DNA from 2 places in the Desulforamulus aquiferis genome. Region 1 is predicted to be linked to the other one. Evidence: riboswitches for the same ligand, from Rfam matches in the RefSeq annotation. Region 1 holds a riboswitch; the other holds the start of a gene.
What was found. Region 1 has a riboswitch for molybdenum cofactor ahead of P6N53_RS06050 (hypothetical protein). Riboswitches for the same ligand answer to the same signal wherever they lie in the genome.
Positions count from the first base shown of each region.

Region 2: it holds a riboswitch for molybdenum cofactor, as region 1 does, so the genes downstream of both, P6N53_RS09915 (hypothetical protein) here and P6N53_RS06050 (hypothetical protein) in region 1, are expected to answer to the same signal.

Region 1 covers NZ_JARPTC010000007.1:133,968-140,865, forward strand. The annotation lists gene fdnG (formate dehydrogenase-N subunit alpha) at 1-402, opposite strand, end outside; gene mobB (molybdopterin-guanine dinucleotide biosynthesis protein B) at 556-1,065, opposite strand; gene P6N53_RS06040 (molybdopterin molybdotransferase MoeA) at 1,141-2,373, opposite strand; gene P6N53_RS06045 (helix-turn-helix domain-containing protein) at 2,805-3,464, shown strand; gene P6N53_RS06050 (hypothetical protein) at 3,633-3,848, opposite strand; molybdenum cofactor riboswitch at 4,017-4,135, opposite strand; molybdenum cofactor riboswitch at 4,173-4,291, opposite strand; gene P6N53_RS06055 (geranylgeranyl reductase family protein) at 4,556-5,689, shown strand; gene P6N53_RS06060 (energy-coupling factor ABC transporter ATP-binding protein) at 5,705-6,496, opposite strand; gene cbiQ (cobalt ECF transporter T component CbiQ) at 6,496-6,898, opposite strand, start outside.
Region 2 covers NZ_JARPTC010000014.1:47,275-54,172, reverse strand. The annotation lists gene P6N53_RS09930 (chromate transporter) at 1-312, shown strand, start outside; gene P6N53_RS09925 (ABC-F family ATP-binding cassette domain-containing protein) at 368-1,987, opposite strand; gene P6N53_RS09920 (BBE domain-containing protein) at 2,795-2,974, shown strand; molybdenum cofactor riboswitch at 3,208-3,325, shown strand; gene P6N53_RS09915 (hypothetical protein) at 3,404-3,907, shown strand; gene P6N53_RS09910 (DUF3909 family protein) at 3,925-4,245, shown strand; molybdenum cofactor riboswitch at 4,260-4,377, shown strand; gene P6N53_RS09905 (molybdopterin-binding protein) at 4,462-5,487, shown strand; gene P6N53_RS09900 (molybdopterin-dependent aldehyde oxidoreductase) at 5,538-6,898, shown strand, end outside.

The DNA.
Region 1 (6,898 bases):
GCTCTTCTCTTCCCATTTACTGCTGTAGGGAGCCCGGTAAAGGGGCTTAGTGATCCGCTGCTTATTAAAGACCCGGTTCTTCTTTTTGCTTATAACAGTATTACCTTCAATAATTCCATTTCCTTTGGGGCAGATAGTACCTGCATTAACTGGATGGTCCGGGTATCCCTCACAAAATACCACTCGCCCCTCTTCGTTAGAATAAATTAATAGTCCACAGCCACAACCACAAAAACAACAAATTGAATATGTTTCCTTTACTTTCCTAAGCTTTAAAGGTAGTTTCTCCCCTGTAAAATGGTCTTGGGACTCTGAAGCTACTGCAGAACTTGCTGCTATAGTTAACCCGGCAGTCCCCAGACTAATACCTTTTAAAAATTCACGCCTGCTTATTTTTTGCATCTGAATACATCCCCCCTTGTTTATACGGGATTGCTATATGTCGGGTTTTCTTAATTGGCTTCTTCACTCCCTTCTGTCCCTTGTGTATTACCTAACTGGTAGTGCAAAAATATACTCAATTTTCTGCACTCCAAATTAGATCCTCTTTGATAATTAAAAATTGACCAGTTTTTCAGTCTGCTTCTTAAACTGGTACTTACTTTCCAACAAATCTGCAACTCCTACTGCATCATCCAATTCAAATACCGGAACACCTATATTCCAGGACATATCGCTTACCAGGGCAATTAACTCATCCGGAGCGCACAATAGTCCTTCACTTCTCTCAGAACGGCATATTTCAATTTTCGGTTTATTTGATTTTTTATAACCCTCCGTTATAATAATGTCTGTATCAAGGCTAACAATTTGTGCAAGCTGGTCCAAGGTTAATTCTTCGGATACATTGCTAATCATAGCCATCTTTGCAGGTGAGGATATTACCACTGTATCAGCACCTGCTTTAGCGTGGCGCCAAGTATCCTTGCCAGGTTTGTCAATATCGAATCCATGTACATCATGCTTTATTGTGCAAACCTTTATATTTCTTAGTTTTAATTCTTTGATTAGTTTTTCAATAAAGGTTGTTTTTCCGGCATTTGACTTTCCAACGATTGCTACCATAGGTATATTCACTCTTTAGCCCACCTTCTTTCGTCATTTTTTTCAATATTATGATTTTTTAGATAATTTAATTGCCTATAAGACATAATTTGAGGACAACAAGATCGCGTTCACTTCTTCTCCAACATTTAATGGACCTCGACCACCTGGTATATCAATTAGTGCATTACATAGTAACATTGATTTTAAAGCCCCTGGACTTTGTGTCCCAGCTGGCACTGCACGATAACTTCCGTTCTTCCAGTAAACATTTGCCCTTAGCATTCTTCGTTGACTGCTTTTTTTATTAAAGGATTCATCCATAATGGCAGTTACATTTGGTGAATTTACGTGTTGCATGCCAGTTATCCTCTGTATAATAGGTCTTATTAACATATAGAAAGTAATCATAGCTGCCGATGGGTTTCCAGATAAACCAATAATAAGGCGACCATCCTTTTCACCACAGACAATAGGTGTCCCCGGCTTTATATTGACTTTCCAAAATAAGGTATTTGCACCACTAAGCCTTATCGCCTCTTTAACATGATCCCTTTTGCCAACGGATACACCACCAGTGGTTATTACCAGGTCATTTTCCTTTAGACAATAGCTTAATAGATAGGCTATATGATTCATTTCATCAACAGTACTTTTATAAGGTACTGCCCTTCCTCCTGCTTCAGTAATTTGGGCAGAAACCGCATAAACATTACTGTTGTATATTTTGCCTGGCAGCCTTGGTTCATCTATACCAACTAGTTCGTCACCTATTGTTAATACTGCTACTTTTGGTTTCTTGAACACTTTAACCTGCTTTTTTCCCATAGATGCTAAAAGACCTACAACAGCTGGCGTGATTATCATACCTTCTGAAAGAATTTTTTCCCCTTCCAGAACATCGTCGCCCATGTAAATAAAATTATCACCAGGTTTTAGTTGAGAAAATATTAGAACTCTATCTTCTAAGGGCTGAGTAGCCTCAATTTTAATTACTGCGTTTGTTCCATCCGGCAGTGGGGCCCCGGTTGCTATAGCAGCGGCTTCCCCATGCACCAATGGTTTTGCTGGTATATCCCCGGCATATATATTTTGAGTAACTTTAAGTGAGCATGGCTTTTCTTTACTAGCATTTACTGTATCCTCAGCTATGACAGCATATCCGTCCAAGGGAGACCTATTAAAAGGAGGAAGTGGAAAATCAGCAACAATATTTTCGTATAACACTCTCCCTAGAGTATCTATAATATTAATTTCCTCAAAGCCAACGGGCTTCGTATACTTCAACAAAATATTCAACGCTTGTTCAAGGGGTATTTCCTTAAGCATCCTTACCTCCCTAAATTCATTTAAAATATCTCCACCTAAATAACAGTGCCAGCACTAGCAAATATCCTTGACAAATTTTTACACTTTTCCCCATCACTTTGCTGGAAGTGTTTAGCAAAACCACTTGTCATAGATCTTAAAATTTGTTAATATCAGTTAGATAAAGGCAATAAATATACAAAACGGGGTGTTCTGTTTCTAGACTGCTGTCCCCCATACTTCTTGTGTTTCTGTCTTTTAGTGCAATTTTTTTATTCTTGCCCCCTTCCTGCTAACCTAAGGCACAGAATAAATGTCGCTTTCTAAGGTTGAATTGGTATTTTTAACCTTGCTATTTAAAAGTAAGTATAATGCTTCTGAGAAAGCGTGTCAATAACAATGCGTTTCCAAGAACTGTATTAATTATAAAATATTTCTGAGAAGGAATGTGTATGACTATTTCTGATAGATTTAAGCAGCTCAGGGAGACCCTTGGTTTAACCCAAACCCTTATGGCCAAAGATTTAGGTATAGATAGAAGCCACGTTGGCAATATCGAAAGTGCTTCTAAGAAAGCATCCGAATCATTAATTAAACATGTATGTGTTAGGTATGGTGTTTCAGAGTCATGGCTAAATTCTGGGGATGGAGAAATGTTCATATCTCCAGAAGAAAGAGTCCAGAAGCTTATTGAACAATTAGACACTCAACCATCAATTAGTTCCTATTACAAATTTTTAGCAGATAATAACCTGCCCCTACAAGCTTATTTACCAGATCACCTCCAGGCTCAGGCTTACTTGTTAGAGCAAAGAAAAGAGTCCATTAGGGAAGAATTTGAGGCACGGTTAGTAAGCAGAATAAGTCAAACTACCGATACCACCACTAAAAGCGAAGGCAGCACCCTGTCGATAATTAAACATGATCAAATATCTGACACGGACCTAAAAGAGCTTGAAGATATGAAAAAAACTTTGGCAGACCTTTTCAACGCCAGTCCTTCTTTTAGGGAATGGGCAAAAATACAGTTTAAGTATGCCTTTCCAGAAGCAGTTGTTGCCCAGGCTAGAATTCAATTACTGAATAAGATATCCAACGACAAGCTTAAGTAAATTTCAAAACAAAACAAAAAAGACCTAATGGTTAGGTCCTAATAATTTGTAATTAATTAACTTGTTTAAGCCTCCTGTGTAGTTCTTTACACTAGAGGCTTGTTTTATGATTCCGCTAATACTTTTTATTCCTCTTTTAATTAATTGTCTGTTCTTCTCCTCTAAATACTATCTATTTATATTTTGCCTTAGTATATGTACCAAACTATTTAATGTGATATAAAAATCCTTTGTTAAAGGTTTTATTGACGCGTTACAAACCAGCTCGTTAGTTACATTAGTAATATTATTATTTAATACATTGTTATCCATCATCGAGGCCATATCTGCAATGACTAAAGACAGAGTTAAAATAGCTTCTTCTTCACTAATCTCTGTTGTCATTATGTCACCTCCGACCACTTGGCAATAAATTTCAATCTCAAGCAAGGAATATTCCTTCCTATACTTGTCCAAAACCGTCCAGTATACGACTGTCCACGCCCTTACATAAAAGAAAAAAGGTCAGTTAGTGCTCCCTTTTAAAGGCAACACTAAACCAACCCTGTATTATAGGTGGAATAATGCTCTCCTTTCCAAAGGGAGGCTAACCCGTTTCCCGGTTAACCCTAAACGGCCATAAAACCATAACATAATGTTTTAGGTAGTAAGGCTCGGAGAACGCTCTATAATTAATAAAAACCGCACTGGTGTGCGGTTTTTGGCATGGCTAATAAGACTTACCATCCTTTCCACACGGGAGGCTCATCCGTTTCCAGTTGAACCCTAACGGCCAGAGAACCATTATCTTTTATTACAGGTCCTAAGGCTTGGAGGTAATAATTTTCATCCGTACTGGGTTAATTTTTTGATTAACTCTGAAGATTAAAATAACCTTGTACTTATTATGCCAAAAAGGTTTATATCTATCAATTCAATTATAATTATTTATTATAAAAATTACCAACAGATTTTGACTAAAATTGACAACGTATATAACATAAAACAGCAACATCTACAATCTGTGATTTTATCTGGTTTATATTGTGAATAAAACTCAAACAAAGTTCCAAAAATAAAATAAGTATCCCAATCAAAATCGGAGGTTTTTCATGAAAGTAGCCATAATAGGTGCTGGTGTGGCAGGTCTTGCCGCAGGGATAGTACTGGAGAAAAACGGAATTGTCCCAGATATCTATGAGCAGAATTTATTTATTGCTGACCATTACTCCCATATTGGTGTTTTATTTAATATGGCATACCGGGGCATTACAGCTCAACCGATAAAATATATAAAAAAACTGCTAGCAGTAGAGATATCTCCCCTGGAAACCATAACTGAACTAATTATTAATAGTAAAAATTCCCAAGCAACAATTTCTAACGAAACTATTGGCCATAGTTTTATAATCGGCCAAGAACCAATATCCCTAGGAAATCAACTTTTAAGTAATATTAAAAAATCAAAAATCTTTTATGAGCAAAGACAGTCTATTGATAATTTATCCCACAAATATGATTATGTAATAGTTGCAAACGGTAGTAGAAGTGAAGATTATATTGCAGATAAGTATTTAGAAGGTTGGAAACAGTACCTGGTAGCTTACACCAGGGTAGCTAAATTACATGGCAGCTTCAAAAAAAATACAGCCATTGTCTGGGGAAATAAAGGGATATTGAAGGATGGGTACGGATTTTTAGCCCCTTTCAGTTCCCAAATAGCCTCATTATACGTTACTGTCCCCCATGTTCGGAATTGGGACGAGTTTAATCAATGCTGGACAGGTTTCTTTGCTAAAGAGAACCTCCTTGAAAATACAACTCTTCTTGGAACATATGAGAGGACACACGTGGCGGCAGATTCAGAGGGTAAGCAATGGAGAAACTGCCTTTTTGTTGGGGATCAAGGCGGCTTCTTAGACCCTTTTTTGGGTCTTGGAGCTGCAACTGCAATGGCCACAGGAGCCATGGCAGCCTATGCTATTATTAAAAATAGGGATTATAATAAATTAGTGCAGAAATATAAAAGGATCATAAACATAATGAGTAACTATAGAAACTTTTATGACACCATAGATGATGATACCTTTGATACTATAGTCCGGTCTGAAGACAACCCGGTCTTAAGTAAGCTTGTATATGGCACTAATATTGATTGGCTAAAATATGGTTCTATTGCCTTTGCTCCTTTTCTAAAGCATAAAGATTCCCCCAATTTTCATGAAACCTATTCCTCACCAAAGTAAGCTTACCTCATGGGTTTATTCATGCTCAAGATGATGGTTTTCTTTATGTGGTATCAGTGAGTGAGGCTTCTCCAAACCATGGGCTTCCATTAATTCTCGGTTGCTCATGATTTCCCTGGGAATTCCATCTGCCGAAATAGTTCCTCCGTCAAGCAAGATAACCCGGTTGCAAACCTCCAAGATAAATTCCAGGTCATGGGAGGCTATGAGCATTGTTTCCCTAGTGGTTGATTTCAAGAAATTAATTAACCTCCTCCGAAAGCGAATATCCAGGTTGGAAGTTGGTTCATCATAGATAACCATCCTTGGACGCATAGCCAGTACCCCGGCAATCGCCACCAAACGTTTTTCTCCCCCAGACAGATGGTGTGGGGGGCGCTGGGCAAGATCCCCAATGCCAGTGATCTTGAAAGCCTCCTTTACCCTCTCCTCTACTTCACTCCTGTCCAAACCCAAATTCTGGGGACCGAAGGAAACATCGTCCTGTACAGAAGGGCAGAAGAGCTGGTCGTTCTGATTTTGAAATATCATGCCCAATTCTGGTCGAAACTCACCTGTTTTTACCTGCTTTCCAAACAATTGAATATCGCCCGAAGTTGGCATAATAACTCCACAGCACAGCATAAATAAAGTTGTCTTCCCTGCACCATTGGGTCCGATAACCCCAACCCTTTCCCCTTCCAGGATCTCAAGGTCTAAGCCCTTTAATACCGGAGGCCTACCGTGATAATGATACGTAAGCCCCACAGTCTGTAGAGCCTTGCCTGAGGAAATCATAGAATCCGGCAATATCTTGTGAATTGCCATTAGATCAATACCTCCAGTATATCCTTTAATAAAAGCTGGACTGCCACAAAGGAGGCTGCCACCAGCAGTGATGCCACTAAACCAGCTAGTCCTCTCTGATAGGAGGCCTGGAAATCTTCCCGGTAAGAAACAGTCTGACCGTAACCCCTCATAATCATGGCCTTAAAAACTCGATCCGACTGCTCATAGCTGCGAACAAGTATGGTACCAGCTAGAGATGACAAAGTACCCATACTTTTTTTACCTCCTCGAAAGCCCCTCAAGCCCATGGCAGTCTGCATGGTTTTAAAGTCAGCGCCTATGTCAAAAAGATATCTATAAGCAAAAAGTGTCATATCAGCCAGTAATGGAGGCAAACCAAGGGAGCGCATTGCCTTAACAGTGGTAATAAATGGTGTGGTC
Region 2 (6,898 bases), on a different contig from region 1:
GGAATTGCAGGTGCCACCTCTGCAATAATAGGAACAGTGCTACCAACGGCCCTGGCTATGGTTGGTCTGGCAAGTCTATATTTCAAGTATAAGGATGCTCCACAAATGGTTGGTGCACTAAAGGCAGTTCGTCCCGTGGTGGTTGCACTACTTATACAAACAGTTTGGGATATGGGATTCAACTCTTTTCCTATCCCAGTCACTTGGATTATTTTGGCCATTACCCTGTTAGCCATATTTTGGCTGGACATTCACCCTATTATTTTAATTGTCTCATCCATGCTGTTTGGTATAATTTTCTTAGCCCATTAGAACAATAAATGGAAGGGTAAGGCCTAATAGGCATAAACCCTTCCATTTATTCGTATTAGTTTTCATAGAAAGTAAGTTGCTGTTTTTTAACGTCTTCATTTTCTAGATATTCATCATAGGACATTTCGCGATCTATAAGACCCTTTGGTGTAATCTCTATAATTCGGTTTGCTATGGTCTGTACAAACTGATGATCTTGGGATACAAAAAGGATTGTATTGTCGGACTTAATCAAACCATTATTAAGGGCAGTGATAGACTCCAAATCCAGGTGGTTGGTAGGCTCGTCAAATAATAACACATTTGCTCCGCTTAGCATCATTCTTGCCAGCATACAGCGTACCTTCTCCCCACCGGAGAGTAACCTAGCACTTTTCTGAGTTTCTTCTCCCGAAAAAAGCATTCTGCCTAAAAAGCCCCTCACGAAGGTCTCTTCCTGGTCCCTGGAAAATTGACGAAGCCAGTCAACCAGATTTAAATCAGTATTGAAATAACCAGTGTTATCCTTTGGGAAGTAAGCCTGGGTAGTGGATATGCCCCACTTAAAGCAATTATCACTATCTGCAGTTATTTCGCCCATTAATACCTGAAAAAGTGTCGTTTTTGCCGGGCCATTGGGACCCACAAAGGCAATCTTATCACCTTTATTTACAGTAAGGCTTACGTCCTTTAATATTTTTTCGCCATCTATTGTAACACTTAAACTCTCTATATTAAGGATTTGGTCACCGGCCTCCCGATCCGGCTTAAAATCAATATAGGGATATTTGCGGGAAGAAGGCTTGATATCCTCTAGGGTTAACTTTTCCAATTGTCTTTTCCTTGAAGTAGCCTGTTTGGCCTTGGAAGCGTTAGAGCTAAATCTCTCAATAAATTGTTGCAGGTCCTTGATTTTTTCCTCTTTTTTCTTGTTGGCATCCTTGGCTAATTGCAGGGCCAACTGACTTGATTCAAGCCAAAAATCATAATTACCTACATACAATTGAATATTGCCAAAATCAATATCTGCAATATGGGTACAAACCTTGTTTAGGAAGTAACGGTCGTGGGAAACAACGATAATAGTATTTTTAAATTCATAAAGGAAATTTTCCAGCCAGGAAATGGCTTCCAGATCAAGGTGGTTGGTTGGTTCATCTAACAATAGTATATCCGGATTGCCAAATAAGGCCCTGGCCAGCAAGACTTTTAGTTTTTCAACCCCGCTCAATTCCTTCATGGTCTTATAATGAAGTTCTTCGTTAATGCCCAGACCGTTTAATAAACGGGCGGCTTCGGTTTCTGCATCCCAGCCGTTTAGCTCCGCAAATTCACATTCCAATTCAGAGGCTCTGATGCCATCTTCTTCTGAAAAGTCGGGCTTTGCATAAAGGGTATCCTTTTCTTCCATTATAGAATAAAGCCGGGCATGTCCCATAATAACAACCTTTAAGGTTTCATACTCATCAAATTCAAAATGATCCTGCTTTAGAACTGCTATGCGTTCCCCGGGAGTAATAATTACTGAGCCTGAGCTGGGTTCTATTTCCCCCGCCAATATCTTTAGAAATGTTGATTTACCTGCTCCATTGGCACCGATGAGTCCGTAACAGTTTCCAGGTGTAAATTTAATATTAACATCTTCAAAGAGGGCCCGTTTTCCAAAACGAAGGGATAATCCTTGTGTACTAAGCATTAAATACCAACTTTCATGAAATATTTAGTTGAAGCCAACAATTTCTAATTATATCATAAATACTTCATATCAGACAAAAATAATGCCAATGAGTTAATTTTGCAAAGTTTTTGAAGATAATAGCCCATAGACATAGAAATAGCTAACCATACTTCAAATATGGTTAGCTATATTCCTATTAAAAAGCTGATTATTCACCCCTAGTACAAGGTCTTGATGGAGTGCTTAGAAGTAACAGAATAAGGATTAGAAAGATAAGAAATGCAGGATCATAAGATCCTCCGCATCCTCCGCCACCGTATGAAAAACCCATTTATAATCCCCCTTTGCTAGTAGATAGTACATTGTATGGAAATATGAATTAGTTGTTACAAGTATAAAAAAATAACTAGCCACTATATATGTGGTTAGTTATTTTTGGTCAGCCGGCAGTTTGAAATATTATTAACTAGCACCATAGTAACCAACGGGTGTACTTAGGAGTAACAAAATAAGGATCAGAAAGATAAGAAATGCAGGATCATAAAACCCTCCGTATCCTGAGCCGCCACAGGAGTATCCCATGTGTAAATCCCCCTTTGCTTTAGAATAATACATTATATGGTAAATTAAATTTCAATGTTACATTTAGTAATCTTTTTTAAGACCAATTCAGTAGTGTGCAAATAAAAGTATTATTATTTTTTAATAAATTTAAAAAAATAATAATGGTAATATACAGCCTTTTACTACAGAGACGCAAAGTATATATTGGGAATTCAGTCTGTATGGGAAGAGCCGGCATTCAAACCGGAAAATATACTATGGGTGCAAGATAAATTTGATTTTCTCAAAGGGATCACCACTGGTTCATATATAAATTTTCCTTTCAGTCCTCTAAAAAATTATGAAGAAGCTTACTTTGGTAAAAATGCAAATATCCTTAACTATATAAAAGCTATATATGACCCACTAAATGTTTTTAACTTTCCCCAAAGTATTAACTAGGAGAGAGGAATTTAACTGCGCTCATAGAATAAAACTGTATAGTATAAAAATATGCTTTTTATTTAAGAATGGATATATTACCACCTAAATTGAATGATTACTAAAATTTCTAACAAATTTCTCTTTTTGGAACAAGATAAATTCCATAATGGAACAACTGTCTAGAAATAGAATCATAATTGTAATAAATATGAACATTTTTCCTTGGTACGATTATTGCAATTATATTTCTTAATTCAAAATAACTCCGAGCCGTTTGCTCTAAGGCAATAGCTATGATCTTGCGGCCGTTAGGGTTTACTGAGAAATTGGTAAGCCTCCCCTGTGGAAAGGAGTACGGTAATACTTGGCCAAAAATGCCAGGATCTGCCTGCTTCTTAGCAGAGATCCTGGCTTTATTTTTTTCATGAACAAAGCTGAGGTGATAAAATGGCTAAAGTAAAAGACTTGTTGGATGCTGAGGCTAATAGCTTAGCAAGTTACCTGGAAAAGGTTAAGGCTAGTATGGAAAGAATTTTAGAGTTAAGGAATTTTAGAGGGCAAGCGGAGGGGATGGAGCAGGTTGAATTGGACAGGTTAGTCAACCTCAGTGAAAGCTATTATGACGACATAAATATTCTTCATAAAGATGTTAGTTATCTATCTAAGAAACGAATAGAAGGAAAAATTTATCTGGCCCAAAATGGTTTGTACCGGATAGATGGTGTTAATATTGATTTGAAGGAAGGCTATCCAATTGAGCTCTTTATAGAAGTCGAGGGGGTAGCTACCTGGCAAATTGGAAGGCTTATACGAGAGCACTCAAGTAATAAATATTGCTTCCTCGGAGAAAGTAGTAAGGGCTATTTACTAAAACCTGGGATGCTGGCAGCTATTCGTTTAGCAAGTCTAACTCATTCTCAGACTGACAGTTGCCAAGGTCATCAAGTTTAATATGGGGGTATTTAATAATGCTAGAAATAGTTGAAATATTAGCAAAACAGCTTGAAGGAGTTGAGTTGCAACAATTTACCGATAAACAAAAGGTATTATTTAAAAACAACTATAATTGCAAGCTTTACTTCTTTGAGTATGGGCTGAACCAAGACGGGAATTTAATAGTAAAAACAAACCGGAATAATTATAATAATCTATTGTATTACATGGGACTTGATGGTAAAAGCACTACGATAAAAATGAAAATCGAAGTTGAAGAGACCGTCATTGTCATTTATGGTATAGAGAACGAGAGGGTGTCCTCCTTGGCTAAAAAATTAGACTTAGTTAGTTAAGCGTTGCATATAACTTAATATTTTGTCTCCGAGCCGCTAGATCTAAGGCTGCAGCTAAGATCTCCCGGCCGTTAGGGTTTACTGAGAAATTGGTAAGCCTCCCCTGTGGAAAGGAGTACAGTAATTAACCTTGGCAGTGAAAATACCAGGGTGCTGTTTATCCATCCACAGCACCCTGGTATTTTTATTTTGACCTAACACAAGGGAGATGGGTTTATGAAAATGGTATCGGTTCAAGAAGCGGTGGGAATGGTCCTTTGCCATGATATTACACAAATTATCCCGGGTAAATTTAAGGGTCGGGCATTCAAGAAGGGACATATAGTAACCTTTGAAGACATTCCCAAGCTATTAGATATAGGTAAACAAAACTTATATGTATGGGAGATAAATAATGAGCTTATCCACGAGGATGATGCAGCTCTAAGGATTGCCAGGTCGGCTGCTGGAGGTGGTATAGCCCTTACTGAACCAAAGGAGGGCAAGGTAAATCTAGTGGCCAAGGAAAAGGGATTGCTTAAAGTAAACACAGAGGCCCTTTATAGTATTAACGAGCTTGAAGAGGTAATGTTTGCAACCATTCATACTAACCAAATAGTTGAGAAGGATAAGATTCTGGCAGGAACTAGAATCATCCCCTTAGTTATTAAGGACGACAAAATTCGCAATATTGAAGCAATATGTCGAATGAACTACCCTCTGTTAGAAGTTAAGCCCTTTAAAGCTTTTAAAGTAGGTGTTGTAACAACAGGAAGTGAAGTCTATCACGGACGCATAGAGGATAAATTCGGACCTGTAGTCACAAAAAAGATGGAAACCTGGGGGAGTTATGTCTTCAAACAAATTTTTGTGTCTGACAGCACAGATATGATTGTTGATGCAATCAACCAATTACTTCGAGAGGGGGCTGAGATGATTACAGTTACCGGAGGCATGTCAGTGGATCCCGATGATTTGACTCCTGCCGGTATCAGGGCGGCAGGAGGACGCATTGTAACCTATGGTGCACCAACATTACCAGGGGCTATGTTTATGGTGGCCTATATAGGAAATGTTCCTGTCTTAGGTCTGCCTGGCTGTGTAATGTACAGCCGCAGCAGCATTTTTGACCTGGTGGTCCCACGGATTCTCGCCGGTGAGGAAATAACCCGTAAGGATATCGTGGCCCTAGGTCACGGTGGACTCTGTGTTAACTGTAAGGAATGCAGATATCCTGACTGTGGTTTTGGTAAAAGTATTTAAAAAAATTTGAGGCTCAAAGCCTTAAATAAAAACAAAAAGGAGTGTACGAGTTGATAAAAAAGAAGCTTAATATTAACGGAGTCAATTCAATTGTGGTTGCCGATCCGGAAGCCATGCTGGTAGATGTCCTGAGGGGACAGCTACATCTCACCGGAACCAAAGTCGGTTGCGGTAAAGCCCAGTGTGGTGCTTGCTCTGTAATTTTAAACGGCAAGGTTACCCTGTCTTGCGCCTATAAGATGAAGCGCTTACCCGACGATTCAATAATTACTACCATTGAGGGAATTGGTACTCCCACCAACCTGCACGCTTTACAAATGGCCTGGGTTAAATACGGAGCAGCCCAGTGTGGTTTTTGCTCACCCGGTTTTATTGTATCGGCTAAAGCTCTCTTAGATGAAAATCCAAACCCCACCCGTGAAGACGTACGGGCCTGGTTCCAGAAGCACAAAAACGTTTGCCGCTGCACGGGATACAAGCCCATCGTAGATGCTGTAATGGCTGCTGCCCAATTAATGCGCGGCGAGATTACTGTGGAAGATTTAAGCTTCCAAATGCCAGCTGATGGGAAGATCCTTGGTACAGACTATCCACGTCCCTCCGGCATTGGTAAAGTTACAGGCACCATTGAATATGGCTCTGATTTTGGTCTGGAGATGCCCGCTGGCACCCTGCAATTAAAACTGGTTCAGGCACAGGTTTCTCATGCCAAAATACAGTCCATCGACACCTCTGAAGCTGAAAATATGCCAGGTGTATACAAGGTTGTTACTCATAAAGACATTAAAGGCAAAAACCGAATCAATGGCTTAAACTTCCCAAGCAACAAGGGTGATAGCTTCGACCGTCCCATTTTGTGCGACGAAAAGGTATTCCAGTTCGGCGATGCCATTGCCATCGTATGTGCCGATACTGAAGCAAATGCCCAGGCTGCTGTGGAAAAGGTTAAGGTTGAGCTGGAAATCCTGCCCGCTTATATGGGTGCACCTGCTGCCATGGAGCCTGATGCCATCGAAATTCATCCCGGAACCCCCAATGTATATTATAAGCAGCCCATCGAAAAGGGTGAAGATACTGCTCCTTTAATGGAAAAAGCAGATGTTGTTGTAGCCATGGAAGATTTATTCGTGGGACGTCAACCCCACCTACCAATTGAGCCAGACGTGGCAGCTGCTTACTATGATGCCAATGGAAACTTACAAATTTTATCCAAGAGTATTGGTCTAGACCTGCATGCCCTTATGATTGGGGAAGGTCTTGGACTTGAGCCTGGCAAAAACCTATTCCTATCCCAGTTCCCTGGTGTGGGTGGAACCTTTGGCTACAAGTTTAGCCCCACCATTGAAGCCCTGGTTGGCGCTGCCACCATGGCTACAGGCAAGCCTTGCTTCCTGAATTTCAGTTACTATCA